DNA from 3 places in the Aquitalea sp. FJL05 genome. Region 1 is predicted to be linked to each of the others. Evidence: predicted binding sites of a transcription regulator. Region 1 holds the regulator's gene; each other region holds the start of a gene.
The links. Region 1 encodes sigma-54, which starts transcription at its own class of promoters, with help from an activator protein. Its sites were predicted from a motif close to CTGGCACGCTTCATGCTT; they were not measured.
Positions count from the first base shown of each region.

Region 2: DBR44_RS15310 (ammonium transporter) is a predicted target of sigma-54. The motif match lies at 5,340-5,357, and genes of this name have one in related genera.
Region 3: DBR44_RS12315 (flagellar hook-length control protein FliK) is a predicted target of sigma-54. The motif match lies at 6,077-6,094, and genes of this name have one in related genera.

Region 1 covers NZ_QAJS01000006.1:303,256-312,774, reverse strand. Annotated here, with positions in the region: gene DBR44_RS06260 (sensor histidine kinase) at 1-349, opposite strand, end outside; gene DBR44_RS06255 (DMT family transporter) at 607-1,488, opposite strand; gene DBR44_RS06250 (NAD(P)H-hydrate dehydratase) at 1,587-3,044, opposite strand; gene DBR44_RS06245 (flavin prenyltransferase UbiX) at 3,048-3,668, opposite strand; gene rapZ (RNase adapter RapZ) at 3,775-4,617, opposite strand; gene hprK (HPr(Ser) kinase/phosphatase) at 4,598-5,554, opposite strand; gene ptsN (PTS IIA-like nitrogen regulatory protein PtsN) at 5,547-6,011, opposite strand; gene hpf (ribosome hibernation-promoting factor, HPF/YfiA family) at 6,133-6,456, opposite strand; gene DBR44_RS06220 (RNA polymerase factor sigma-54) at 6,526-7,956, opposite strand; gene lptB (LPS export ABC transporter ATP-binding protein) at 7,960-8,691, opposite strand; gene lptA (lipopolysaccharide transport periplasmic protein LptA) at 8,688-9,245, opposite strand; gene lptC (LPS export ABC transporter periplasmic protein LptC) at 9,235-9,519, opposite strand, start outside.
Region 2 covers NZ_QAJS01000016.1:308,251-317,769, forward strand. Annotated here, with positions in the region: gene DBR44_RS15300 (bifunctional diguanylate cyclase/phosphodiesterase) at 1-701, shown strand, start outside; gene DBR44_RS15305 (EAL domain-containing protein) at 696-3,938, opposite strand; gene DBR44_RS15310 (ammonium transporter) at 4,097-5,299, opposite strand; gene DBR44_RS15315 (extracellular solute-binding protein) at 5,714-6,751, shown strand; gene DBR44_RS15320 (diguanylate cyclase domain-containing protein) at 6,755-8,479, shown strand; gene DBR44_RS15325 (Hpt domain-containing protein) at 8,537-9,457, shown strand.
Region 3 covers NZ_QAJS01000013.1:130,083-139,601, reverse strand. Annotated here, with positions in the region: gene DBR44_RS12345 (FliH/SctL family protein) at 1-378, shown strand, start outside; gene fliI (flagellar protein export ATPase FliI) at 362-1,753, shown strand; gene fliJ (flagellar export protein FliJ) at 1,765-2,214, shown strand; gene DBR44_RS12330 (ABC transporter ATP-binding protein) at 2,238-3,278, opposite strand; gene DBR44_RS12325 (iron ABC transporter permease) at 3,275-4,885, opposite strand; gene DBR44_RS12320 (iron ABC transporter substrate-binding protein) at 4,890-5,903, opposite strand; gene DBR44_RS12315 (flagellar hook-length control protein FliK) at 6,127-7,086, shown strand; gene DBR44_RS12310 (flagellar basal body-associated FliL family protein) at 7,193-7,723, shown strand; gene fliM (flagellar motor switch protein FliM) at 7,727-8,731, shown strand; gene fliN (flagellar motor switch protein FliN) at 8,728-9,177, shown strand; gene fliO (flagellar biosynthetic protein FliO) at 9,177-9,519, shown strand, end outside.

The DNA of each region.
Region 1 (9,519 bases):
GCACATCATCGCTGCTGGGCTTTTCGGATGGTGCCATGTCGCGCAAGGTGTTGCTGTCGCTGCGGATGCGGCCGATGTTCAGGCCAGCGTCACCGGTAATGCGAATGGCCACCACCGAGTTCCAGCCCAGCTCGGCATCCAGTGTCAGGCGGGTGTAGGAGTCGTCCATCTGCCAGACCCCGTGTGGCAGGGACAAGGATAGCCGCGCCTGCAGTGAGGCGCGTTGTGCCTGGTAGTCTGCTTCATCCTGGCTGCGGTTCTGGTTATAAGACAACAGACCGGTGATTGCCACGATCACGGTCACCCCCATCATCAGCCAGAGCCTGAGCTTTGATTTGATACTGTTCATTGCTTTTATTATCCCTCTTACCCTGTTTGAATCCTAGAAACTCAACACGGGAATTGCTACAACTGTTTGCTAAGCATGTTGGCATCGCAGTATGAAGCTGTCACGGCTGTTATGCGTGATGGGGATAATTTAATGGTTTACGCTTGCAAATGGCAGCACAACCAGCAGGCGTTGGTTGAGAAATGCAGTTTTTTTGCACTCAAGTGCAGCTTGAGCCAGTTGCCATCAGCATATTGGCACTGCTCTGGCTAATGGTGCTAGTTGCTTTTTCCCAGTTTTTGCAGCAGCAGTCCGCCCAGGATCAAGCCCAGTCCGATCAGCGTGGAGGGCAGGATGGGTTCGCCGACAATGAAGTGGATCAATCCCAGTGACAGCAGTGGTGACAGGAAAATCAGGTTGGCGATGCGCGCAGTACTGCTGGTGAGCTTCATCGCGCTTAGCCACAGTACGAAGGTGAAACCCATTTCCAGGCCGCCGACATAGGCGGCACCCGCCAGGCCTTGCCAGGCGACTGGCTTGAGTTCGCCGCTGAAGGCGCAAAAAGCCAGTGTCAGCGGCAAGGACAGCAGGAAATTGAGCGTAAGCCCGATCACCGGTTCGCGTTGATCGCGGGCATTGAAAATCCAGTAGCCGGCCCAGAGCAGGGTGGAGGCCAGGGCGAAGCCAACACCTTTCAGGCTGGAGAAATGCAGTTGCAGCAGCTGGCCATGGGTGCCGATGACCAGCACCCCCAGATAGCAAATCACGGCGGCCAGCATGTCTGGCCGGCTCAGCTTGTGTTTGAGCAGGGGCACTGACAGCAAGGTCATGGTCAGTGCCCAGGTGTAGTTGATGGCCTGTGCTTCTTGCGCGGGCAGCAGGGCGTAAGCCTGGAACAGGATCAGGTAGTAGGCGAGCGGATTGACTGCGCCTAGCAGCAGTGAGCGGCGCCAGTGCTGGCGCAGGGCCGGCAGAAGGCTGGCAAGACGACCTTGCCACAGCAGGATGGAAAACAGGCTGAGTGTGGAGGCGATGCTTGCATACAAAACAAGCTGTGCGGGCGACAGATGCTGCAAACTGATCTTGAAGGCAGCGGCCACCGTAGACCAGGCAAGAACGGCAGAAAGCCCTAGCAGATAAGCTTTTTTTTGTTGAGGCAAGACAATTCTCCACCATATTGGTGGCTCATTTTACACATGGCGAGCGGGCTGCGGGAATCGTTCTTGTATACAAAAACTGGGATTGAACTTGTTGCGGGCTAGAGCAGGCGGTTCAGCCAGTTGCTACAGCGTTGGCTGGTAGCCGATGCAGTCAGGCCGATGGGGCCGCCTGCCTGTTGCTGATATTCATCCCCGGCCAGTCCGTGTACCCGAGCCGCCAGGCTGCTGGCTGCTCGCGCATCCATGCCCTGCGCCAGCAAGGCGGCGATCAGTCCGGTCAGCACATCTCCCTGCCCGGCAGTGGCCAGTGCCGGACCGCCGCTGGTATTGAGCAGATAGGGTTGTCCAACAGTTACGATCAGGCTGCCAGCTCCTTTTAGCAGCACCGTACACTGAAAACGCTCGGCCAGTTGACGGGCGGCGGCTAGACGGTCGCCTTGCACGGTCGCGGTTGAGCAAGCCAGCAGGCGGGCTGCTTCTGCCGGGTGCGGCGTCAGGATGCTGGTGGCTGGGCGCTTGGCCAGTGCCTGCTGAATGTCGATGCTGCAGGCCAGCAGGTTAAGGGCATCCGCATCCAGCACCAGTGGCAAGGAGCTGGCCAAGGCCAGCGCAAGCCATTGCCGGGCCGGTTTGTCCTGTCCCAGGCCAGGCCCAAGCGCCAGCACGTCGGCTGATGGCAGCGGCATGGCCGGATCGGCATGCTGCAGCATCAGTTCCGGGCAGGCGGGGTCGACCGGCAGGCTGCCATCCAGTGTCAGTACATGCACTTTGCCTGCGCCTGCGGCCAGTGCTGCGCGTCCGGCTAGCAGGGCTGCACCCAGCATGCCGCGATTGCCACCAATGATGCATACCGTGCCGTTGCTGCCTTTGTGGCTGTCGCGTCGGCGTTGCAGTGGGCTGGCATCCTGTCGGTTCAGATAGCCTTCGGCTGGTGGTAGCAGCGCTTGCGGGCAGTCGAGTTCGGCCAGTTCGATTTGACCGGCATGGTCGGCACCCGCGGCATAGAACAGTCCCGGTTTGTGGCAGAGAAAAGTCAGGGTATGGCTGGCATCCATGCAGGCCTGTTGTGCCTGCCCGGTGTAAGGGTCCAGCCCGCTGGGGCAGTCCAGGGCCAGTTTCAGGCAGGATAGCTGGTTCAGCCGGGTAATGACGGCCACCCAGTCGGCTGACAGGGGACGGCTCAGGCCGATGCCGAACAGGCCGTCTATCAGCAGGTCTGGCGTGGGGTAGTCGCTTGCCAATTGCTGCAGGGGAATCCCGCCGGCTTGGCGTATGGCCTGCAGTGCGGCCTGGCTTTGCGGACTGGTGGCGGCTTGCGGCAGCAGGATATCCACGCTGTAGCCTGCCTGCATCAGCAACAAGGCAGCATATAGCGCATCACCACCATTATTGCCGGGGCCTGCGGCCACCAGGATGTGTGCGTCGCGGTCCAGGTGTTGGCCCACCCAGTCGGCAGTGGCGCGGGCAGCGCGTTGCATCAGATCGAGGCCTTGTCGTTCGGCTTCGGTTTCGAGCCGGCGCAAGTCCGGCAGGCTCCACAACGCGTTTTCCCGCATGGCTTACTCCTTGTGTGCTTCACCCCAGCGCGGCATCAGGCTATGGGGGATGCGCAGCTGGTCCAGAATGCGTGCCACGACAAAGTCCACCATGTCATCGACGCTAGCTGGATGTGTATAGAAGCCTGGTGATGGTGGCAGGATGACGACCCCCAGCCGGGCCAGTTGCAGCATGTTTTCCAGGTGGATGACCGACAGTGGGGTTTCGCGCGGCACCAGAATCAGTTTGCGGCCTTCCTTGATGCTGACATCGGCAGCCCGCTCGATCAGATTATCACTCATGCCATGGGCAATGGCGGCCAGGGTTCCCATCGAGCAGGGGCAGACCACCATGGCATCTGCCGGATTCGAGCCCGAGGCGACCGGGGCAAACCACTCTTCACGGCCAAACACGGCCAGTTGTTCGGCTTGTGCGCCGGTACGTTCATACAGCCATTGTTGTACTTCGGCGGGGCGAGAGGGCAGCAGCAGATTCATCTCCTGCTTGGCCACCACCTGGGCCGCCTGTGAATATAAAACCCACACGCGGATACCTGCGGCGATCAGTGCATCGATCAGGCGCAGGCCATAAGGCAGACCGGAGGCTCCGGTCAGGGCGACGGTAACGGTTTTGGGTATGGTCATCAGCATCTTCCATGGGCAGGGATCTTGCCGATGCTGTGGGCAGGATCCGCAATGGCCGGGAGGTATGGGGGAGCCGCACTGTCCGGCTGCAGGGGGCCGCGCGGGTTCAGGCTTCGCGGAACAGCTGGCGGTGGCGCAGCAGCACCTGTGAGGCGGGAAAGGCCCGCGCCAGTTGTTCGGTAATATAGACCGAGCGGTGCTGGCCACCGGTACAACCGATGGAGACTGTCAGGTAGCTGCGGTTTTCACGGCTGAATTCCGGCAGCCATTTGGCCACCATGTGACGAATGTCTTCGGTCATTTCAGCGACCAGCGGGTGCTGCAGGAAAAAATCGACAATCGGTTGATCCCGGCCGGTCAGTGGACGCAGGGCAGGGTCGTAGTAGGGATTGGGCAGGCAGCGCACATCGAAGACATAGTCGGCATCCAGCGGGACGCCATGCTTGAAGCCGAAGGACTCGAAGATGATGGTCAGCCGGCTGCTGTCTGCCTCTACCAATTCCTTGATCCAGCTTTTCAGTGCATTGGCCGACAGCTCGCTGGTGTCGATGCGAATGCCCATTTCCTGGATGCTGGCCAGTAACTCCTGCTCCAGCCGGATGCATTCTTCCACCGTGGAGCCGCTGCCGGACAAGGGGTGGCGACGACGGGTTTCAGAAAAGCGCTTGACCAGGGTTTCCGGCTTGGCTTCCAGAAACAGCAGTCGTACGTCCACGCCTTGCTGGCGCAGCTTGTCCACTTCCTGTGGCAATGCGCCGAGCGAAGGGCTGGAACGGGTATCCACGCTGATGGCGATTTGCTCGTAGCCATAGTCGGCATACAGCGACATGGCCTCATGCAGCATGGTGGCTGGCAGATTGTCCACGCAATAATAGCCGGAGTCCTCCAGCGCGCGCAGGGCAATGGATTTGCCGGAGCCGGACAGGCCGCTAATCAATATCAGGCGCATTTTCCTGATCTCTGAGGAAGTTGGTATGGCGTTCGATGAATTCACGCGTGCTGTCGATGCCACGCAGTTGCAGGATGTAATTGCGTACTGCCGCTTCCACCAGCACGGCCAAGTTGCGGCCTGCAGCCACTGGCAGCACCACCTTGCGTACGGTGACACCCAGAATGTCCTGGGTTTCGGACTGGATATTCAGCCGATCCAGTGCCTGCATGGCCTGGTCGTTGGCTTTGACCAGATGGATGATCAGTTTGAGCACCTTTTTCGGCCGGACGGCGGTTTCACCGAAAATGGTGCGGATATTCAGAATGCCCAGGCCGCGCACTTCCAGAAAGTCGCGCAGCAGGGGCGGGCAGCGGCCTTCCAGTGTTTCCGGGCCGATGCGGTAGAGTTCCACTGCGTCATCGGCCACCATGCCGTGACCGCGTGAAATCAGTTCCAGTGCCAGCTCGCTCTTGCCCATGGCCGAGTCGCCCATGATCAGCACGCCGATTTCCAGCACATCGAGAAAAACCCCATGTAGCACTGTTGAAACCGCCAGCGCACGCGCCAGATAGATGCGCAGCACATCCATCAGGTAGGGGCTTTCCAGCGGCGTGCTCATCAGTGGCACGTTATGGGTGTGGCAGTAGTCGCGCAGCAGCTTGGGTACCTGCTGGCCATTGGCCACCATCACCACCGACATGGTCTTGTGGAACAGCTGGTCCAGCGCGGTCTTGGCGGCGGACTGTTCCAGCCGGTTCAGGTAGTCGACTTCGGCCAGACCCAACACCTGTACACGGTTGGGGTGGATGAAGTTGAGGTGACCCACCAGTGCCAGCGTAGGGCGCTGCTCGTCATTGCCGATGGGGCTGTCGGCACCACCGGTGCCGGCCACCCAGGTCAGATTGAGCTTTTGCTGATTGTCCTGATACAGCCGGCGCACGGTGATGCTAGGCATTATTGGTATTCCATGCAGTGAGCAACTGGTAGAGCTCGGCGCGGTTGGTGGCAGTCAGCAATTGTTCGCGCAGCTGTTTGCTGGAGAAGAGCTGGGCCAGTTCCGACAGTACCTGCAGGTGCAGGTCGGTGGCTTGTTCCGGTACCAGCAGTACAAACAGGCTTTGCACCGGCTTGCCATCCGGCGCATCGAAGGGGATGGGGTTCTTCAGCCGAATGAAGATGCCGGCGGCTTCCTTCAGACCACGGGCACGGCCATGCGGAATGGCGACTCCCTGGCCCAGTCCGGTGGAGCCGAGCTTTTCCCGGGCAAACAGGCAGTCGAAAATTTCACTGCGCGCAATGCCGTGGGTGTTTTCGATAAGGAGGCCCACCTGCTCGAAGACGCGCTTCTTGCTGGCGACATCCAGGTCCGGGAGGATGTGATCCTGTGTCAGGATTTTGCCGATCAGGCTCATAGGAATGTGTGCACGCGGCTACAAAAACTGGCCAATTCTACGTTGCCTTCATCAAAATGAAAAAGGCTCCGTGCAAATAAAAACGGGAACCCGCTGGGTTCCCGCATCGTCGGTCAGGTGATTACAGGGTGGCTTCCGGTTGAACCTGCGGAGTCACGCGGTGTTCGCTCTGTTTTTCCTTGTGCTTGAGTACCTGTCGATCCAGCTTGTCCATCAGCGAGTCGATGGCAGCGTACATATCGGAGTCGGTGGCTTCTACGTGGATGTCCTTGCCGGAGAGGTGAACGTTGACTTCTGCCTTTTGCACCAGCTTGTCTACCGACAGTGTGACGGTAACGTCGATAACGTGATCGACATGGCGGGTGATACGTTCCAGCTTGCTTTCCAGAAATTCGCGGAGGGCCGGGGTTACTTCGAGGTGGAGACCGGTTACTTTGAGGTTCATACCCTAACTCCTTCTTGTGTTGACTGCCCGGTCGGGTCGGCCGGGCAAGCGGATATTCTTCAAGGCGTCCTACAATGCCTTGCGCAGGTTGACCGGTGGAATCTGCATAGCTTCACGATACTTCGCAACGGTACGTCTTGCAACCTGCATGCCCTGTTTACCCAATTCGTCGGCAATGGCGCTGTCAGAAAGTGGCTTGGCCGTATTTTCGCCGTCTATCATGCGGCGGATATGGGCCTTGATGGCAGTGGCCGAGCATTCGCCGCCACTGTCGGTTTCCAGGGAACTGCCGAAGAAATATTTCAGCTCGAACAAGCCGCGCGGGCAGAGCAGGTATTTCTGGGTAGTCACCCGGGAAACGGTTGATTCATGCAGTCCCAGCTCGTCTGCGATATCGCGCAGGATGAGCGGACGCATGGCCACTTCTCCGTGTTCAAAGAACGCTTGCTGCCTTTCCACTATAGCTTCCGACACTTTCAGGATAGTGTCAAATCGCTGCTGGATGTTCTTGACCAGCCATTTTGCTTCCTGCAGGCGGCCGGAAAGCTCGCCTGCACCGGCACGGTTTTCCGACAGCATCTGGGCATACAGCTGGTTGACCCGCAGCCGGGGTACGGCACCGTTGTTGAGTTCGGCCACCCAGCGGCCGCGGCGTTTGCGCACGGTGACATCGGGGATGACGTAGTGCACGTCCTCGCCACCGAAACCGGCTGCCGGATGGGGGGTCAGCCGGGCGATCAGTTGCTGGGCCTGGCGGATGGCGGCGTCGTCGACGCCGAGTAGGCGTTTGAGCCGGGTATAGTCGCGATTGCCCAGCAAACCGAGGTGTTCTGCCACGATCTTGCGCGCCAGGGCATGGCCGTTTTCCTGCGGTGGCAGACGGTCCAGCTGCAGGCAGAGCGATTCGGCCAGCGAGCGCGCGGCGATGCCGGCCGGATCGAACTGCTGCAACAGGCGCAGGCCGACCATCAGTTCGTCGGCTTCCAGCTCCAGTTCCAGCGGCAAATGACTGGCCAGTTCTTCCAGATCGACGCTGAGAAAGCCGTTGTCGTCCAGTTCTTCGATCAGCAATTGCACGATGGCCTGATCGCGGGTGGGGAGCGTCAGTTCGCCCAGCTGGGCCAGCAGATGTTCGCGCAGGCTGACCGGGCAGGGGACGTTGAGCATGGGGTCGAACTCGTCGTCGCCGTCGTTGCGGCGGCTGCCGCTGCCCCAGTCGGTGAGTTCGCCGCTGCTGTCGTCACGCGGGTTGCTGTCGCTGTCATTGCTGTCGGAGGCGGGCGTGCTCTCTTCTCCGGCCGCCGGCGTGTCGCTGGTACTGGTGCTGCCTTCTTGTGTCGGGGTGTCGTCGCCGCGTTCCAGCATGGGGTTGTCCAGCAGGAAGCGCTCGACTTCGGTTTGCAGGTCGAGGGTGGACAGCTGCAGCAGCTTGATCGACTGCTGCAGTTGCGGGGTAAGCGTGAGTTGCTGTGAAACCCTGAGCTGTAGTGACTGTTTCATGGCTTACAGGTGGAAGTGTTCGCCAAGGTAGACCTGGCGCACTTTCTCGTTGTTGACCAGTTCTTCCGGTTCGCCGGAGGCCAGTACCGAGCCGTCGCTGATGATGTAGGCGCGGTCACAGATGCGCAGGGTTTCCCGTACGTTGTGGTCGGTAATCAGTACGCCGATGCCACGTTGTTGCAGGAAGGTGATGATTTTCTGGATGTCGATCACGGCAATCGGGTCGACGCCGGCAAAAGGCTCGTCCAGCAGGATGAAGCGCGGGCGGGTGGCCAGTACGCGGGCGATTTCCACCCGGCGTCTTTCGCCGCCGGACAGCGACAGGGCATTGCTTTCGCGCAGGTGGGCGATATTGAGGTCGTCCAGCAGCAGGCTGAGTTCCTTTTCCAGCTTGTCACCTTTGTAGCCGGCGATTTCCAGTACGGCGGTGATGTTTTCCTCCACCGTCATCTTGCGGAAAATCGAGGCTTCCTGCGGCAGGTAACCAAGGCCAAGGCGGGCGCGCTGGTGGATGGGCAGGTGGGTGATGCTGCTGCCATCCAGGGTGATTTCACCTTCATCGGCGCCGATCAGGCCGACAATCATGTAAAAACTGGTGGTTTTGCCCGCGCCGTTGGGGCCGAGCAGGCCGACCACTTCGCCGCTCTGGATCTGCAGGGCGACATCCTTGACGACGGTACGTTTCTTGAAGCGCTTTTTCAGCCGCTCGACTTTCAGAATGCTGGGGCCGCTCATGGTGCGTTTCCGTCGGGTTTCTTGGCGGCAGGGGCGGTGGTGTCCCTGGGCTTGGGCTGGATGATGGCGGTGACGCGGCCGCCATTGCTGCTGGCGCCGCTGCTGACTTCATACAGCTCGGTTTCGGTGTTGTAGGTGATGACGTTGCCGATGACCAGATCGTTGCCGCGCTTGACGCGGGCATTGCCGGTGAGGACGGCGACATGGCTGACCGTGTTGTAGTCCAGTTGGTTGGCCTGGCCTTCAATCCATTCGTTTTTTCCATCCATTTTCTGGCGGAACAGTACCTGACGCCCGGTGGCCTGCATGGTCTGGTTGCCCTGCTTGTCCTGGGTGACGGTGGCGCGGTCGGCGTTCAGTTTCAACGTGCCTTGCACGATGATGACATTGCCCTGCCAGACGGTAACGCCCTTGAGCTGGTCGAGATTGCCGCGATCTGCACTGATTTCAATGGGTTTGTCGCGGTCGGCCTTTTCGGCGTGTGCACTGTGGCCCGCGCACAGGGAAAGCGCCAGCAAGGCCAGGCGGGCGTAAGTGCGGCATTTATTTTTCATAGGTGACCTTTGCATTGGACAGCAGCTGCAATTGGCCGGTCTGCTGTTCATAGATGAAGCCGACGGCACTGCCGCTCGACTTGCCGTGATAGAAGTGGGTCAGCGTGGCGGCCTGCGCGATGTGGCGCACGGTATCGATACGCATATTGCTGCTGACCACGCGGGTTTCCGGCTGCTCTGCACTGGCCGGCTGGATCAGCGTGACTTTCTTGTCAAACAGCGCCTGTCTGGTCTTGCTGTTATAGCGCCCGCTTTCGCCAATGGCGTGGTAGGC
Region 2 (9,519 bases), on a different contig from region 1:
GCCAGCTGGTGGGGGCGGAGGCGCTGCTGCGCTGGGCGCATCCGGAGCTGGGCAATATTTCGCCAGCCGAATTCATTCCGGTCGCCGAAGATTGCGGGTTGATTCTGCAACTGGGCGAATGGGTGCTGCGCCATGCCGTGCGTCAGGCGCGGCAGTGGCGGGAGCAGGGGCTGGCGCTGGTGATGGCGGTCAATCTGTCGGCCGTGCAATTCCGCCAGCCGGACCTGCCGGCACTGGTGGCGCGCATCCTGCAGGAAGAGGGCTTGCCTGCCAGCGCGCTGGAGCTGGAGCTGACCGAAGGCGTGGCCATGTTCGACCCGCAACAGGCCATCGCCGTGATGAATGTCTTGCATGAGCAGGGAGTGCGCATGTCGATCGACGATTTTGGCACCGGCTATTCCTCGCTCAACCTGCTCAAGCAGTTCCGCGTCTACAAGCTGAAAATCGACCAGAGCTTTGTCCGCGACATCGCGACCGATCCGGAAGATCGCGCCATTGTGGCCGCCATCATCCACATGGCGGAAAACCTTGGCCTGCTGACCATTGCCGAGGGGGTGGAAACCGAAGAGCAACTGAGCTGGCTGCGCGCCCAGGGCTGCGATGAACTACAGGGTTATTTGTTCAGCCGGCCTTTGCCCGCCGCTGCCTTTGCGGCTTATGCGCAGCAGCACTTGCCGGCCACCGCGCTGCTGCGCTCATGAGTCGGCAGCCACTGCCGGCGTTTGCTGTTGGCTGTCCTGCTGTGTGTTTCCGTCATGGCGCGCTGGCTGGGCATCTGTCAGCCAGTTTTGCAGCTGTCCGGGCGGCAGTGCCTGGCTGAACAGATAGCCCTGAATCACCTGGCAGCCTTGCGCCACCATGAAGTCGTACTGGGCCACGGTTTCCACGCCTTCGGCGATCACGGTCAGGCCCAGGCTGTGGCCCAGGGCGATGACGGCCTTGCAGATGGCGGCATCGTTGGGGTTGTCCAGCACATCGCGCACAAAGCTGCGGTCGATCTTGACCTGGTCCAGCGGCAGTTGCTTCAGGTAGGACAGCGAGGAATAACCGGTGCCGAAATCATCCAGGGCAAAGGTAATGCCCAGCTGGCGCAGGCTGTTCATCTTGCTGCCGGCGTCGTCCAGCTTCATCAGCAGCAGGCTTTCGGTGATTTCCAGTTTCAGCAGGGCCGGGTTGGCACCGCTGTCTTGCAGCAGGCGGCTCAGGCGGCTGACAAAATCGCTCTGGTGAAACTGGCGGGCGCTGACATTGACCGCGATGCTCAGGCTGGCGGTGTCGGCATGGCCGGCCCAGGCGGCCAGCTGGGTGCAGGCTTGTTGCAGCACCCAGTGGTCGATGGCCAGGATCAGATTGCTCTGTTCGGCCAGCGGAATGAAGGAGCCGGGCAGACGCAGCCCCTGTTGCGGGCTGTGCCAGCGCAGTAGCGCTTCCACGCTTTGGCAGGGCTGGCCGTGGCGAATCTGCGGCTGATAGTGCAGGCTGAGTTCGCCGTGCTCCAGCGCATGGTGCAGCTCGGCTTCCAGCCGGGTGCGGGCATTGATTTCCGCCTGCATCAGCGGATCGAAAAAGCGCAGGGTATTGCGGCCGGCCGATTTGGCCTGATACATGGCCAGATCAGCCTGCTTGAGGATGTCTTCGGTGCTGGCGTGCTCGTCGGCAAACAGGGCGATACCCAGGCTGCAGCTGCCCCGGTAGTCGTGGCCGCGCAGCTCGTAGGGCTGCTTGAGCTGCGCCAGTATCTTGCGGCCCACGCTTTCGGCCTCGCGCAGCGCTGCTTCGCGCTGCGGGCCGAGGTTTTCCAGCATCACGATGAATTCGTCACCCCCCAGCCGCGCCACGGTATCGCCCACGCGCATGCCGTGATGCAGGCGGGCGGCCACGTCTTGCAGCAGCAGGTCGCCGATGTCATGCCCCATGGTGTCGTTCAGCGACTTGAAGTTGTCCAGGTCGAGAAACAGCAGCGCGCCGTACTGCTGCTGGCGGTGTGCTGCATCCAGCGCGTGCTGCAGCCGGTCCAGCAGCAGGCGGCGGTTGGGCAGGTGGGTGAGGGCATCGTAAAACGCCAGGGTCTGGATTTCGTCCGCAGCGGCCTTGCGCTCGGTAATGTCCTGGAAGATGGCCACGTAGTGGCTGGTCTGGCCGTCGCTGTCGTGCACGGCGGTAATGGTGAGCCATTCCGGGAAGACTTCGCCGTTCTGGCGGCTGTTCCAGATTTCACCCTGCCAGCGGCCATCCTGCAGCAGGGACTGCCACAGTTGCTGGTAGAACGCCGGCGGATGCCGGTGCGAGCTGAGAATGGCCGGGGTCTTGCCCACCACCTCGGCACTGCTGTAGCCGGTAATCTGGCAGAAGGACGGATTCACCCGCAGAATCACCCCGTCGCGGTTGGTCACCATGATGCCTTCCTGAGTCAGGAAAGTGGTGGCGGCAATGCGCAGCTCGGCCTCCATGGCCTTGGCCTGGCTGATGTCGGCGATATAGCCATACCAGGTGACGAAGGGGCCGTCTCTCTCGGGCATGGCATCCACCCGCAGCCATTTGAGCTGGTCATCGGGCAGCACGATGCGGTACTCGATATTCCATAGCGTCAGGCTGGTGGCCGAGGCATGCATGGCACTGAAGAAGGCATCCGCGTCGTCCGGGTGCAGCATGGCGCGCATGGGGTCGGCGTTGCAGCTGACTGCCAGCGGTGTCAGGCCATACAAATCCAGTAAAGCCTCGCTGGCAAAAGGCAGGCAGCCGTGGCCATCTTCGAACAGGCGGTACTGGAACACCACGCCGGGAATATGCGACACGATCTTGCGCAGCAGCCGGTTGGCGGCGTGTTCGCTGGCTTGCTCTTCTTCGCGCAGGATGCGCTCCAGCAAGCCGTTGAACGAGGTGGCCAGCAGGCCAAGCTCATCTTGCTGCCGCACCGGCAGCGCCTGCTTGGGCAGCGTGCCATCACGCATGCCGGCCAGCAGGGCGGTGGCCTCGGACAGCGGCAGCAGCTGTCGGCGCAGCCACCACCAGCAGAAGCCGCCGGCCAGCATGGTCAGGCACAGCGCCAGGCCAAACAGTTGCTGTTGCAGGGTGCGGATGGGGGCGAAGGCTTCTGTCGTCGGCAAGACCGCCTGCATCAGCCAGCCGGTGGACTGGATGCGCACGCTGGAGGACAACTCGGCGATCCCGCGCGAACTGACGGCAATGCCCGACCCCTGGTAACCGGACAGATAGCGGTCATACAGCGGGTTGATCCCGGGCGGCGGCCCGGCCTTGAGCAGGCGTTGCTTATCCGAGGACATGATGTAGCGGCGGCTTTGTGGTGCAGTAATGAAGAAACTGCCGGTGGCACCATAGCGCGCCGCACTGATGTCATCCAGAAAATTGGGTTGCGCCAGATTGGTGATCCCCATGATCATCCCCACCAGCTTGCCATTGGCATCCAGTAGTGGTTCCAGCATGGAAATCACTGGTTTGCCAGTGTACTGGCCTTGCATTGGCTCGGTGATATAGCGTCCGCCGTGCTGCATGGCCAGCTGGAAGAACGCGCGGTCGGTATAGGAGCGACCGTTGCGGCCCAGGCTTTCCGGGATGCTGGCTTTCACCTGGCCATTTTTGTCCAGTACCACGATGCCCCAGTTGAACATCATCAGCAAAATGGGCCGCCGTTGCAGCTCGGGCTGGATGGCGTCCGCAGTGACCGGCTTGCCCTTGAACTGTGTGGTGAGGGACTGCAATGCCTGTACCCGCTCCCTTACTGAGCGGTCCACTTCGCGCGCAGCCAGCGATACGGTAGAAAACTGCTGGGCGGAAATGGTGTCTTCCATCTGCTGGCGCAGACTATGGCTGATCAGCAGGGTGGCCAGCCACAAGGTAATGACCAGTGCCAGCAGCATGCCAAGTGTGATGCGAGTGCGCAGGGAGCGCCTGCCGTGCGGGGAGAATTGCGTGCTCATGATTCCGGTAGCTGCCTGCGGGTAATGCTTCTCGTCAGCATAGCGGAGGCCCTGCGCGCTGTGTGTCTTCTTGTCGGACAAAACCGCCAATGTCTGAGGCGGATCAAGATTATGACATCGTGGTCGGGCCCGTACGGCAGGCCCGACCGGCCAGTCAATTACCAGTTGGTTTCACGGTCCGGTGTGGCCGTGATCTGGTGGATGGTGAGGTCGGCCCCGTTGAACTCTTCTTCTTCATCCAGCCGGATGCCCACAGTCTTGCGCAGCACGGCATACACTACATAACCGCCGCCAAAGCCGATGGCGATGCCGCCTGCCGTGCCCAGCAGCTGGGAAACCAGGCTGACGCCGCCCAGGCCACCCAGTGCACTCTGGCCGAAGATGCCGGCAGCAATGCCGCCCCAGGCACCGCAGATGCCGTGCAGCGGCCATACCCCTAGCACGTCATCAATTTTCCAGCGATTCTGGGTCTGGGTGAACAGCCAGACAAACATCGCACCTGCCGCCAGCCCCACCATCAGCGCACCCAGCGGATGCATGATGTCCGAGCCGGCACACACCGCCACCAGGCCGGCCAGCGGGCCGTTATGGATAAAGCCGGGGTCGTTCTTGCCGGCCCACATCGCGCTGAGCGTGCCGCCCACCATGGCCATCAGCGAGTTGATGGCCACCAGCCCGGAAATGCCGTTCAGTCTTTGTGCGCTCATCACGTTGAAGCCGAACCAGCCGACGATCAGAATCCACGCTCCCAGTGCCAGGAAGGGAATGGAAGAGGGCGGATGGGCCGAGATGCGGCCTTCCTTGCTGTAGCGGCCACGGCGCGCACCCAGATTGAGTACGGCAGCCAGGCCGATCCAGCCACCCACTGCATGTACCACCACCGAGCCGGCAAAGTCGTGGAAAGGCTGGCCGAAGCTGTGGCTGAGCCAGTCCTGCACGCCATAGTGGTTATTCCAGGCAATGCCTTCGAAGAAAGGGTAGACCAAGCCGACCAAGAGGAAGGTGGCAGCCGATTGCGGGTGGAATTTCGCCCGTTCGGCAATGCCGCCGGACACAATCGCCGGAATGGCGGCGGCGAAGGTCAGCAGAAAGAAAAACTTCACCAGTTCATAGCCATTGTGCTGGGCAATATGGCTGGCATCCCCCAGGAAGTTCACCCCATAGGCCACGCTGTAGCCGACAAAGAAATAGGCAATGGCCGACACGGCAAAGTCGGTCAGGATCTTGACCAGGGCATTGACCTGGTTTTTCTTGCGCACGGTGCCCAGTTCCAGAAAGGCGAAACCTGCATGCATGGCCAGAATCATGATGGCCCCCAGCAGCAGGAACAGTACGTCGGAAGGTGAATTCGAGTTTGGCATGGCGAGTCCCGTTGTTGTCGGCTTTTATGGGGCTTCCTTAAAGCAAGGGGAATGCCAGCTTGTCGCCATCGGCACCAGTTTGAACCGTGGTTGCTCGAAAATGGTGACAGCACTGCCCGCTTTCGGTGATGCCGAGTGTGGCTTGGGATGGTGCTGCTGGTGCGTTGATGCACCAAAACGGTGTTTTGTTGTGAGTCCGTGCTGTTAATTGGTGCGTTAAAGATAAAAAGCACCGCTTCGGTGCGTGGCGACACGGCTGCGATCCCGCTCGGTGTTGCTGCCGGGCGCATGGGCCGGCCAGACCGGCCAGCTGCCGCCGTGGTCATTTGATCGAATTTTCGTAAAAATACTTAGGTATAAGGGATGACAAGCAGCTACATTCAAACGGTGAATTGAAAAAGAAGAAATGCAATCGTGGCATTCAATAAATTCAGCCTGCTTGCGGGGGTAATCGGCTGCCTGTTGTGCTGCCAACTGGCCATGGCCAAGGACGTGCTGCGCGTGCTGGCCTGGCCTGGCTATGCCGATCCGGATGTGGTGCATGCCTTCGAACAGCGCTTTCAGGTGAGCGTGGAGGTGACTTTTGTCGATTCGGACGAGGCGCTGTGGGCGAAGATGCACGCGTCCACCGGCCCGCGTTTCGATGTGCTGGCTGCCAATACCGCCGAAATGCAGCGCTATTTCGCCGCCGGTCTGCTCAAGCCGCTGGACCCGGCCTTGCTGCCCAATACCCGCCGTCAGCTGCCGCGCTTTCGCAATCTGGCGGCCATTCCCGGCTTGCAGCAGCAAGGCCGGCTGTATGCCGTTCCCTTCACCTATTCCACCATGGGCATCATCTACGACCGGCGGCAGTTTCCCGTACCGCCCGACACGATGAATGTGCTGTGGGACCCGCGTTATCGCCACAAGGTGCTCGACTTCAATAGCGGACAGCACAATTTCTCCTTTAGCGCGCTAGCCAGCGGCATCGAGCAGCCCTTTACGCTGAGCGCGGCGCAGCAAGGCAGGCTGGTGCAGCGGCTGATTGCGCTGCGGCGCAACGTACTGACTTTTTACAGCCTGCCGGAAGAAGGGACGGAATTGTTCATCCGCCACAAGATCGCGCTGATGTTTGGCAACTACGGCACCCAGCAGCTGAACTCCCTGCGTCAGGCCGGGGCCGATGTTGGCTATGCCATCCCGCGCGAAGGCGTGCTGGCCTGGCTGGACTGCTGGGCCATGACCGCAGCCAGCAGCCAGCCACGGCTGGCACAGCAATGGATCAACTACATGCTGGAACCCGCAGTCAGTGCCCTGCTGCCGACCCGTCAGGGGCTGGCCAATACCCTCAGCGCCAGCGACGAACTGAAACCCGGTGCCAAAGTGCTGTGGTTGCAGCCGGTGGAAAATGCCGCGCAGCGTGAAGCGCTATGGCAAAAAATCTATTCCGGCGACCGGCCGGGGAGCTTCTGAATCATGCGCTCCGGTCTGCTGGTGAAACTGGCGCTGCTACTGGCGGTGTTCGGCATCCTGTCGTCCGGCCTCACCGGCTATTACGCCTTTACCGCCAACCGCACCATGCTGGTGTCGGCGGCGCAGGGCGATTTGCTGATGGCTGCGCGCGGGGTGAACCGCCGGCTGCAACAGGCCGAGGAAGAGGCCGCCGATGACGCCATGCTGCTGGCACGGCTGGTGCAGGTGGCCCAGGTGATCAATAGTCATGGCGGCCAGCAGGCACAAGGGGCGCGCGACGAACTGGCGCAGGCATTTGCCGGCATGCTGGCGCTGCATCCCGAATACTTGCAGGTCAGGCTGATCGGTGCGGCTGACAACGGGCTGGAACTGGTCAGGGTAGACAGCAGTGGCGGGCTGACCCTGCGGGTGGCGGGCGCGGATTTGCAGGAAAAAGGCCACTTCCCCTATGTGTTTGAAACCCTGGCCTTGCCGGCCGGGCAAATCTACCAGTCAGCCATCGGCATCAATCACGAACGGGCCGCACATGACGCCGAAGGACGCCCCGGCATGATGGTGGCGACGCCGCTGCCGCGCAGCGACGGCCAGCCGGGTGGGCTGCTGGTGATCAGTCTCGATCTGCAGCGGCTGCTGGGACAGCTGCGTGCCGACTTGCCCAAGGGCTATCAGCTGTATATGGCCAACCGCTGGGGCGATTTTCTGGTCCACCCCGACCCGACGCAAACCTTCGGTTTCGAGCAGGGCCGCCGTATCCTGATGCAGGACAGCTTTGCCGCCACCCAGCCCCTGTTCGAGCGCAAGCTCAACAATCTGGCGCTCAGCGGGCTGGAACAGCCACAGCAGGCCGCAGACCGGGTGATGGCTTTTGTGCGCCAGCCGGTGGGGCTGGGCAATCGCGATGATTTCGTGGTGACCGGGCTGGTACAGCCGCTGGATGCGGTGCTGGAAAGCGCTGCGCCGCTGGGGCTGCGCATCATCCACATGGTACTGGCCTTCAGCGCCATCGCCATCTTGCTGGCGGTGGTGTTCGCCCGCGCCTTGTTGCGGCCGATCAACACCCTGGCGCAGGCCGCCAGCAGTTTTTCCGAAACCCAGCTGCAGCAGGTGCTGCCGGTGGAGCGCAATGATGAAATCGGCGTACTGGCGCGCAATTTCGAACGCACGCAGCGGCAGATCAACAGCCACATGGCCAGCTTGTACGACAATCAGCGCGAACTGAGCTATCTGGCCCACCACGACAGCCTGACCGGGCTGGCCAACCGCGCCTTGTTCTTCCAGCGGCTGGAGCAGCTATTGCAGCTGTCGCAGCGTAATGGCGCGCCGTTCGCCGTGCTGTTTGTCGATCTGGACCACTTCAAGGAAGTGAATGACCGCCATGGCCATGCCATCGGCGACCAGGTCTTGCAGATTGTCGCCCGCCGCTTGCTGCATACCGTGCGCGGCAGCGACATGGTGGCGCGCATGGGGGGGGATGAATACCTGATCCTGCTGCAGGGCAACTTCACCGATGCGGCGCTGGGCGAGCTGATGTACAAGCTGCGGCTGAGCATCGGCGAAGCCATCACCGTGGCCGGGCAGCGGCTGGAAGTGGGGGCCAGCATTGGCTACAGCCTGTACCCGCGTGATGGCACCACGGCCGAGCAACTGGTCAACGAGGCCGATCACGCCATGTACCATGTCAAGGCCAGCCAGCGCGGCGGCGAAGCCAGCGCCTTGCCCTGTGGCTAGGCTATGTTGCATGAGCCGCCGCCGGCGGCGCCTCCTTACATGCTCGGGAAGATGCCGATGAAAAGAGCCACTTCCACACACCTGCGCCAGCGCAAGCAGGCAAATCCGCAGCAGCGGCCTATGGTCGCCATGTGCTTGCCACAATTGCTGGCACAGCTGCACGGCAGCTGCCGCCAGTCGGCAGCGCAACAGGGCCTGGCCTGGCAGCTGGACACCGATGCCGTGCTGGCACCGTCCTTGCTGCTGCACTCGCTCGCCTTGCAGCAGCTGTTGCAGCAACTGCTGGCTGCCAGCATCCGTTACACCCGCCAGGGTGGCCTTCTGCTCAGGACGCAGCTGCTGGCACAGCAGCAGATGTGCCAGATCATCACCATCGAAATCATGCATGAGGGTAGTCAGGATGATGGCCCGGCGGTGGCATTGGCCGCGCTGTTGCAGCAGCCGGATACCGCCCGCAAGGCCGGACAGCATGCCGCCAGCTGGCATAGTATTCGCCGTCTGGCTCGGCTGAGCGGTGCCAGGCTGCAGCTGGAGCATGGTAGCGGGCTGGGCTGCCAGCTGATTGTGCAGCTGCGCGCCGAGGTCGTCGAAGCCGCCATGCCGGCACCGCCTGTGGACGAATCGCTGCCGGTGCTGGATCACCGCGTGCTGCGCGTGCTGTATCAGGATGACTGGTCGCAACAACGAGCACTGTTGCAGGCTTTTCTGCATGACAAGCAGGCCGACCTGCATGCGCTGCTGCAAGCCTGGCACAGTGGCGACCTGCAGGCTTTGGTGCTGCTGTCGCACCGGATCAAGGGTGCCAGCCGCAATGTGGGAGCGGCCGCGCTGGCACAGGCTGCCGCACAGGTGGAGCAGGCCGCCCGTGGCCAGCACCACGCCAGTTTGCCTGGCTTGCTGCGGGCGCTGGAGCAGGCGCTGCAATCCTTTGCCAGCGTGCTGCAGCGGGCACAGGATGGACCGCTGATTGATATCTGAGAACCTGCTCACGCTCTGCGATACTCGGGTGATCCTGCGTTGAAATGGCGTTCAAAATGCTC
Region 3 (9,519 bases), on a different contig from region 1:
GCACGGATGGAAGAAGAACTCTCCGGCTCGTTGCTTAAGCTGGCCATGCAATTGGCCGAGCGGCTGGCTGGCGAACACATCGCCCACAGCGACACCGCCATCGTCGCGCAGCTGCGCCAGGTGCTGGGCGAATTGCCCGCCACCATGAGTCAGGCGCGCCTGCGGGTCAATCCGGCCGATCTGGCCGCCGCCCGTGCATTCTTGCAGCAGGAAACACCGGAAACCCAGTGGCAATGGATAGAGGACGCGCATATCCAGCGCGGTGGTTGCATCATCGATACCTCGTCGCTGCAGCTGGACCTGCGGCTGGCGTCACGGCTGGCCGCGCTGAGTAGTGCCCTGGGGCTGGATGCCGCACAAGATGACCTCGCTGATTGATCGACAACGCGCCTTTCTGGGCGATTGCGGCCGCGCCGCGCAAGAGGCTGCGCTGTGGCAACCCTGCGGCCGGCTGCTGCGCGTCACCGGCATGGTGATGGAGGCCACCGGCATCAAGCTGCCGGTAGGCAGCGCCTGTCAGGTAGAACTGGCCGACAAGCATGTGGTGGAAGCGGAAGTCGTGGGTTTTTCCGGCGACCGCGTCTATCTGATGCCGCTGGCCAATGTCCACGGCCTGTTGCCCGGCACGCCGGTGCGTCCGCTGGCACCGTTACACCCGCCCTGTTACGGGCAGAATGTGGTGTCCGCTCGCGTCAATGGCCCGGCCGGCCGCCAGGTGCCGGTAGGTGAAAGCCTGCTGGGGCGTATTCTCGATTCTCTGGGCCGGCCACTGGATGGCAAGGGCCCCATCCATCCCGAAGCCTATTTCCCCCTGCATAGCCAGCCGATGAATCCGCTGGACCGTTCGCCGGTCAAGCAGGTGCTGGATGTGGGCGTACGCGCCATCAACGGCCTGCTGACTGTCGGGCGTGGCCAGCGGCTGGGCCTGTTTGCCGGCTCGGGCGTCGGCAAGTCGGTACTGCTGGGCATGATGGCGCGCTTTACCCGCGCCGATGTGGTGGTGGTGGGGCTGATTGGCGAGCGGGGTCGCGAGGTCAAGGACTTCATCGAAAACATTCTGGGCGAGGAGGGCATCGCCCGCGCCGTGGTGGTGGCCGCCCCGGCTGACATGCCGCCGCTGATGCGTCTGCACGGTGCGGCTTATGCCACGGCACTGGCCGAGTATTTCCGCGCGCAGGGCAAGGATGTGCTGTTGCTGATGGACTCTGTCACCCGCTATGCCATGGCCCAGCGCGAAATCGCCCTGGCCATCGGCGAGCCGCCAGTGACCAAGGGCTACCCGCCGTCAGTATTTGCCCGGCTGCCGCAGCTGATCGAGCGCGCCGGTAATGCCGCCAACGGTGGTGGTTCCATCACTGGCTTCTATACCGTGCTGTCCGAAGGCGACGACCAGCAAGACCCGATTGCCGACTCGGCACGGGCCATTCTGGATGGCCACTTTGTGCTGTCGCGCGAACTGGCCGAGGCCGGGCACTATCCGGCCATCGATATCGAGCAGTCCATCAGCCGGGTGATGGTGGATGTGGTGCCGCCCAAACAGATGGACCAGGCGCGCTATTTCAAGCAGCTGTATTCGCGTTATCAGCGCAATCGCGACCTGATCAGCGTGGGGGCCTATGTACCGGGCTCGGACCCGGTGCTGGACGAAGCCATGCGTCGCCAGTTGCAGATGACCAGCTTTCTGACCCAGCCCATGCACGAGTCACAGGACTACACCACCAGCCAGTTGCAACTGGACAGTGTGCTGTCGTAAGCGGCTAAGCCATGGCGCAAAGCAAATACACTTTTCTGATCCAGCTGGCCGAGGACAAACAGGCCGCCGCCGCCGAACGCATGCGTCAGGCGCAGGCCAAGGTGCTGGAGGCAATGAACCGGCAGGAGCAGCTGGAAAATTTCCGCAATGAATACCGCGAGCGCTTAACCACCGGCGGCATGAAGGGCATGAGCATTGCCCAGTGGCAGGACTTTCAGAAATTCCTTGGCCGGCTCGACGAAGCCGTACGTATCCAGCAGGGCGATACCGAATTCGCCAAGCAGCGTTTCATCATGGAACGCCAGGCCTGGCGCAACGAGCATAAAAAGCTCAAGGCCTATGAAAAGCTGCTGGAGCGGGAGCGCGAGCGCGAACAGCTGGTGCAGGCGCGGCGCGAGCAGAAAACCACCGATGAATTTGCCACCCGCCGCTTCTGGGACCAGACCCACGGCGAGGACTGAGCCTCGCCGCTGTTGTCACTGGCTCAGGCCTGCAGCAAATGGGCGCGGCCTTGCACCGTCAGCCCCACCATGCTGCCACATGCTGGCAGCGGCCAACTGGCGCTACGCAACTGCAGCGGGCTGCTCAGTTGTGGCAATTGCAGGCTGAGCAGGCTGGAATGGCCGCCAAAATCACACTCCACCACTTGTGCCATCACCGCTGGCGCGGCGTCAGCCTCGGCCTGCAGCGACAGTTGCTCCGGGCGCAGCATGATGCTGCCCTCGCCACAGAACTGTCCGTCATTGATGGCAATCTCCCCCAGCGCACAGTGCGCCCGGCCAGCCTTGATCTGTGCCGGCAGGATCAGTGCCTCGCCCAGAAACAATGCCGTAATCTCGTCGGCCGGCTGGCTGTATAGCTGCTGTGGCGTGCCGGACTGGATCAGCCTTCCCTGACGCATCACGGCCAGCTGGTCGGCAAAGGACAGCGCCTCGGCCTGGTCGTGGGTGACCAGAATGGCGCTGATGCCGGCCTCGCCCAGCAGCTGCGCCACCATCTTGCGCATGGCTGCGCGCAAGCCGGTGTCCAGTGCCGAGAAGGGTTCATCCAGCAGCATCAGCTGTGGCTGTTGTGCCAGTGCCCGGGCCAGCGCCACGCGCTGCTGCTGGCCGCCAGACAGTTCATGCGGCCAGCGCTGCAGCATGTGCTGCTCCAGCGCCACCATCTCTACCAGCTCGGCGATGCGCTGCTGGCGGGCAGGTCCCTTGTCTGACAGGCCAAAGCCGATATTGTCGGCCACCGTCAGGTGGGGAAACAGTGCGCCATCCTGCGCCACATAACCGATGCGGCGCAGATGAGCGGGCAGGGCGCGGCCATCTGCGGCCAGGGTCTGGCCGTTCAGGCTGATGCTGCCGCTGTCGGGAAACTCGAAGCCGGCGATCATGCGCAGCAGGGTGGTCTTGCCCGATCCGGAAGGGCCGACAATCGCCAGCCGGCTGCCGGCGGTGGCATGCAGGGAAACATGGTCGACAGCCTTGACGCTGCCGTAGTGTTTGCTCAGTTCGTGCAGATGCAGGGAGGTCATCGTCCAGCAGTCCGTTTGGAATGGTGATGGAGCAGCCAGGTCAGCGGCAGCGACAGCAGCACCATCAGCAGCGCATAGGGCGCAGCGGCAATGTAGTCGATTTCGCTGGTCATGGCCCAGAAGCCGGTGGCCAGGGTGCGGGTGCCGTTGGGTGCCAGCAGCAGGGTGGCGGTCAGCTCGTTGCTGATGGCCAGAAACACCATGGCCATGCCGGCAGCCGCACCGGGTGCGGCCAGCCGCAGGGTGACCCGCCACAATGCCTTGCCGGGTGTGCAGCCCAGGCTGCGTGCCGCGTATTCCAGCTCGGCCGGTGCCTGGGCGATGCCGGCGCGCAGGCTGATCAGGGCGCGTGGCAGGAACATCAGCAAATAGGCCAGCAGGATGGTCAGCACTGTCTGGTACAGCGGCCGGGCAAAGTTGATGGTAATGGTCACCAGCGCCAGCGCAGTAACGATGCCGGGCAGGGAGCTGGTGATGTAATTGCAGCCCTCCTGCAGGCGTTGCAGGCGGCTGGGGGCGCGCACGGACAGCCAGGCCAGCGGGATGGCTGCCAGCACCGTGAGCAGGGCTCCGGCGGCGCCAAACAGCAAGGTCTGCCGCAGCGCTGGCCACAGCGCATCGTTCTGCCATGCTTCGCGTCCGCCAGACCACAGCCAGTGGCCCAGTGTCAGCAGCGGCACGCCCAGGGTCAGTGCTGCCGTTGCCAGGCACAGCAGCAGGGCCGGCAGGCCCCAGCGCCAGCCCAGCCTGGTTGGTACTGTCTGGCGTGCCGAGCCCGAACCTACGCGGGCGTAACGCGCATTGCCACGGGTGGCGGCTTCCGCGCTGAGCAGCAGCAGACAGCACAGCGCCAGCACGCCCGCCAGCATATTGGCGGCCGGGCCGTTAAAGCTGGACTGGAACTGGTCAAAAATCGCGGTGGTGAAGGTGTCGAAGCGGGTCATGGCATACAAGCCATACTCGGCCAGCAGGTGCAGGCTGACCAGCAAACCACCGCCCCAGATCGCCAGGCGCAGTTGCGGCAGGGTGACACGCCGGAATCTCGCCCACGGGGCCAGGCCCAGCGCCGCGGCACTATCTTCCAATGCCGGGTCCATGCGCCGCAGCGCGGCGGCGGCCGGCAGATAGATAAACGGGAAATAGGCGATGACAGACAACAGCACAGCCGCCGCCAGGCCGTTGAAGGCGGGCAGCAGGCTGATCCAGGCATAGCTGTGCACAAAGGCGGGTACGGCCAGTGGGGCAATGGCCAGTGCCGACCACACGCGTCGGGCCGGCAAGTCGCTGCGCTCGGTCAGCCAGGCCATGGCAATGCCCAGCGCCACGCACAGCGGCAGCGTCAGCACCACCAGCAGGCTGGTGTTGAACAGCAATTCACCCACGCGCGGGCGGAATACCAGCCTGGCCACCGTCTCCCAGCCGGTCTGGATGGAAATGACGATGATGAAGGCCAGCGGCAGCAGCGCCAGCAGTGAGACCAGCAGCGAACTGCCGCTGAGCCACAGTGGCAGCCGCCGCCCCGGCAGCTGCAGGCCCGGAGTGGTGGCTGGGTGGGTAACATCGGCTACCGCGGTGGCAGCCGATGTGCTGGATGACGAGCTGGGCATGGTGTTACAGCAGGCCGGCCTGGGTCATCAGCTCAACCGTCTTGCGGCTGTTCAGGCGGGAAGCATCGATCTTGGGCGCATCCAGATTCTTCAGCGGCACCAGCTTGGGGTTGGACTGTGCGCCCAGGCCCACGGCGTACTCAAAAGAATTCTCGGTACGCAGGATGTCCTGACCACCCTTGCCGGTAACCCATTTCAGGAAGGCCTGGGCTTCTTCCTTGTGTTTGCTCGAAGCCAGCACGCCGCCACCGGACAGGCTGACAAAAGCACCCGGATCTTGTTGCTTGAAGTAGTGCAGCGCGGTGTTCTTGCTGTTTTCACCCGTCTTGCTCTGGTCGCCGAAGTAGTAATAGTGATAAATCACGCCGCCATCGATCTGGCTGGCATTCACCGCCTTCATCACCACGCTGTTGCCCTTGTAGGGCAGGGCGTTGGTTTTCATGGCTTTCAGCCAGGCCAGCGTGGCTGCCTCACCTTTTTGTTCCAGCAGGGCGCTGACAATGGCCTGGAAGTCGGCACCGGCCGGAGCCGCAGCCCAGCGGCCTTTCCATTCCGGTTTGGCCAGATCCAGCAGCGACTTGGGCAGCTCTTTCTGGTTCAGACGGTTCTTGTTGTAAACAAATACGGTGGAGCGCGCGGCAATGCCCACCCATTTGCCCTGGGCCGGGCGGTAAGCGGGGTCAACCTGGGCCAGCGTGGCCGGTGCCAGCGGTGCCAGCAGCTTGGCATTGTCTACCAGCACCATGGCCGGCGAATTCTCGGTCAGAAATACATCAGCCGGCGAGGAAGCCCCTTCCTGCACGATCTGGTTGCCCATTTCGCTGTCGCTGCCATTGCGCACCGTTACCTTGATGCCGGTTTCCTTGGTGAAGCCTTCCACCCAGGATTTGGTCAGGCTTTCATGCTGGGCGTTATACACCACGATACCTTCGGCGCTGGGGGCGGCGTGGGCGCTGCCAGCAAACAGGCTGGCGAGCAACAGGGTGATTTTGGCAAAGCGGGAGGAAGGGCTGGACATCTGGACGGTGCTCCTTGCTGAAAACTGAAAGGAAAGGCCGGGCCGGCGACAATACTTGGATTCATCGTCGGCGCTGACGCTGGAAGGCACTCATTGTAATGCAAAAGATAATGATTCGCATTAATAAAATTAATTGATGATGATTTGGCCGGCTGCGCGCTGTCAGTCTGCAGCTGGCATGCTAATTGCTGCTATGCCTGCATCTTTCCTAGGGGTTTCGGCCATGACGATTACCGTAATTCCGGCGACCAGCGCCAAAACTGCCATGCCGCAAGGGCAGGTGGACGCCAGTCCGCAAGATGGTGGCGGCCTGTTTGCCAGCTTGCTGGGAGCGCAGATCGGCAACCTGAGCAATGCCTTGTCCGGCCAGTCCGCTGGCAGCAGCGACGACAGCAAAGGCAAGCAGAGCAAGGATTCTGCGGCGTCTGATGATGCAAGTGCCGCCGATACCTCTCCCAATATGCTGCTCGCCGCCTTGCCCATGCTGCAGGCGGCCTTGCCGGTGCAGCCGGTACAGGACAAGCCTGCCGTCAGTACCACGCCTGGTGATGTTGCGACTGCCACAATCAAGGACGTGGCTATTGATCCACTGCTGCAGGGTGCGGCGGCACTGAAGCGTCAGCACGGCCTGTCAGCGCAAGAATTGCCGGCCAATGACGGCACTGCGCAGCAATTCTTGCCGCCCAATGCCGATCAACTGGCATCGGCCAGCCAAAGTGCCAACCAGGCGGCGCAGACCGCACAGGCCAGCCAGACCAAGATGTTGACCATCTCCCAGCCGATGACCGACCCCAATTGGTCAAAGGCCCTGGGGGATCAGGTGATGTCCATGGTCAGCATGAAAATGGACAAGGCCACCATTCAGGTCAATCCACCGCAATTGGGGCCGGTGGAAGTCACGCTGAAAATGAATGGCAATGACCAGGCGCAGGTGATTTTTACCTCAGCCGTGCCGGCAACCCGTGAAATAATCGAAAACAACATGCCGAAACTGGTTTCCATGATGGCTTCCAGTGGTATAGCTCTTGCCGATGCACAGGTTTCCAGCGGACAATCCGGGAATCGGCAACAGCAATTCAACCAGAACCAGAATGGCCGCCGCCAGAATGCCGCTGGCAACGATGAAGACGACACGCTGGCAGCCATCCAGTCCGCACGAGGGATACTCAGTATCTTTGCCTGATTTTGCTCAAAAGGGGGCTCTATTCAGTTCGTGCGGAAATCTGGAAAATAAAATAGGGAAATGGCTTAAGCTTTCCCTATAAACCTAACGTACGGACTGATGACCCATGGCAGAAGACAAAAAAGCGGAAAAAGCGGACAAGGGCGAGAAAAAAGCGGGCGGGGGCAACAAGCTGATGCTGGTGGTGGTTATCCTGCTGGTCTTGGTACTGGCCGGCATGGGCGGTCTCGCCTATGTGATGTTCAGCAATATGAACAAGCCGCATGACGGGGCCGCACAGACCGAACAAACCAAAGAAAAACCGAAGAAGAAAAAAGAAGGCCCGCCTATCTTCGAAAAACTGGAAACCTTTGTTGTCAATCTGTCTGGTGGTGATGGCAGCCTGCTGCAAGTGGACATGCAGGCTGAACTGGGCGATGAAGAAGCCAAGAAAAAATTCACTGACTACATGCCCAAGATTCGCAGTGCGCTGATTCTGCTGCTGTCGTCCAAGTCGGCCACCGAGCTGGCCACCCCGGATGGCAAGGTGAAGCTGAAGGCGCAGGTGAAGCAGATCATCAACGAGTCCATGGATGCTGGCGAAGAAGAGCCGGTGCAAAGCGTACTCTTCACTTCCTTCATCATTCAGAAGCAGTAAGCGATGGGCGACGATATCCTGTCCCAGGAAGAGGTGGACGCCCTACTCAGGGGCGTCACCGGCGAGGACGAAGATGATGACAGCGCGCAGGACTCGCAAGGTGTCCGCGGCTACGATATCGGGCGGCAGGAGCGCATTGTGCGCGGCCGCATGCCGACGCTGGAAATCATCAACGAACGTTTTGCCCGCAACCTGCGTATAGGCCTGTTCAATTTCATCCGGCGCAATGCGGAAATTTCCGTGGGCCCGGTACGGGTGCAGAAGTACAGCGAATTCATTCGCAATCTGGTGGTTCCCACCAACCTCAACCTGGTGCATGTCAAACCGCTGCGCGGTACCGGGCTGCTGATTTTTGACCCGGATCTGGTTTTCCTGATCGTCGATAATCTGTTTGGCAGCGATGGGCGCTACCATGTGCGCGTGGAAGGGCGTGATTTCACCCCGACAGAGCAGCGCATCATCCGCCGCCTGCTCGAGGTGGTGTTTTCCGAATGCCAGAAAGCCTGGGAACCGGTACACCCCATCGAATTCGTTTACCTGCGCTCGGAAATGAATACCCAGTTCGCCAACATCGCCACCCCCACCGAAGTGGTGGTGGCCATGACCTTCCATATCGAGCTGGGTGCCGGGGGCGGCGATTTTCACATCTGTCTGCCATACTCCATGGTCGAGCCGATTCGCGACGTGTTGTCCAGCACCATGCAGGCCGACCGTACCGAAGTGGACAACCGCTGGGTCAGCCTGATGACGCACCAGGTACAGGCGGCCGAAGTGGAACTGGTGGCGACCCTGGCCGAAACCAAGGTCACGCTGGGGCAGATTCTCAATTTGAAAAACGGTGACGTGGTGATGCTGGATGTGCCGGAGGCTGTCGTGGTCGACGTGTCCGGCATTCCGGTACTGGAGTGCCACTATGGCACCGTGCAGGGGCGATACGCCCTCAAGGTAGACAAGGTATTGGCCGGGGCTGGTGAATTCGCCGAGCCCGCAGGAGACAACAAGCAATGACTGAGCAGCTAGAAGAAGGCCAGACCGCCGGGGCGGCCGACGACGAAGTATCCATGGATGACTGGGCCGCCGCCATGGCGGAGCAGGAAACCACCGATGCCGAACAGAGTGCGGCCTCGGTGCAGCCGGCAACCAATCTGTTCCAGGAACTGGGGGCCGGCAGCGAGTCCTCGTTGAACGTGCCCAGCAATCTGGACATGATTCTCGACATCCCGGTGCAGCTGACGGTAGAGCTGGGCCGCACCAAGATCGCCATCCGCAACCTGCTGCAGCTGGCGCAAGGCTCGGTGGTGGAACTGGACGGGCTGGCTGGCGAGCCGATGGATGTGCTGGTCAACGGCTGCCTGATCGCCCAGGGTGAGGTGGTGGTGGTGAACGACAAGTTCGGTATCCGCCTGACCGACATCATTACCCCGGCGGAACGCATCCGCCGCCTGCAGAAGTAATGCGCCTATCCTGCCGCCTGTCAGGCCGGCTGGCAGCGTTCTGTCTGCTGTCGGCTTCCGGCATTACCGCCGCTGCGGCATCGGCTCCGGCGGTGCTGGTGGCTGCCTCAAGCCCGACACCTTTTTCCAGCCTGTTGCAGGTGATTCTTGGCCTGGCCGTGGTGCTGGGGGCGATTGTCGGCCTGGCCTGGCTGTTTCGCCGCATGTCGGGCGGCATGCTGGGCGGCTCCAACCGCCTGCGCGTGGTCAGCGGCGTGCTGGTTGGCCAGCGGGAAAAAGTGGTCATCGTCGAGCTGGAGGGGGAGTGGCTGGTACTGGGTGTCACCAGCCATAGCGTCAATC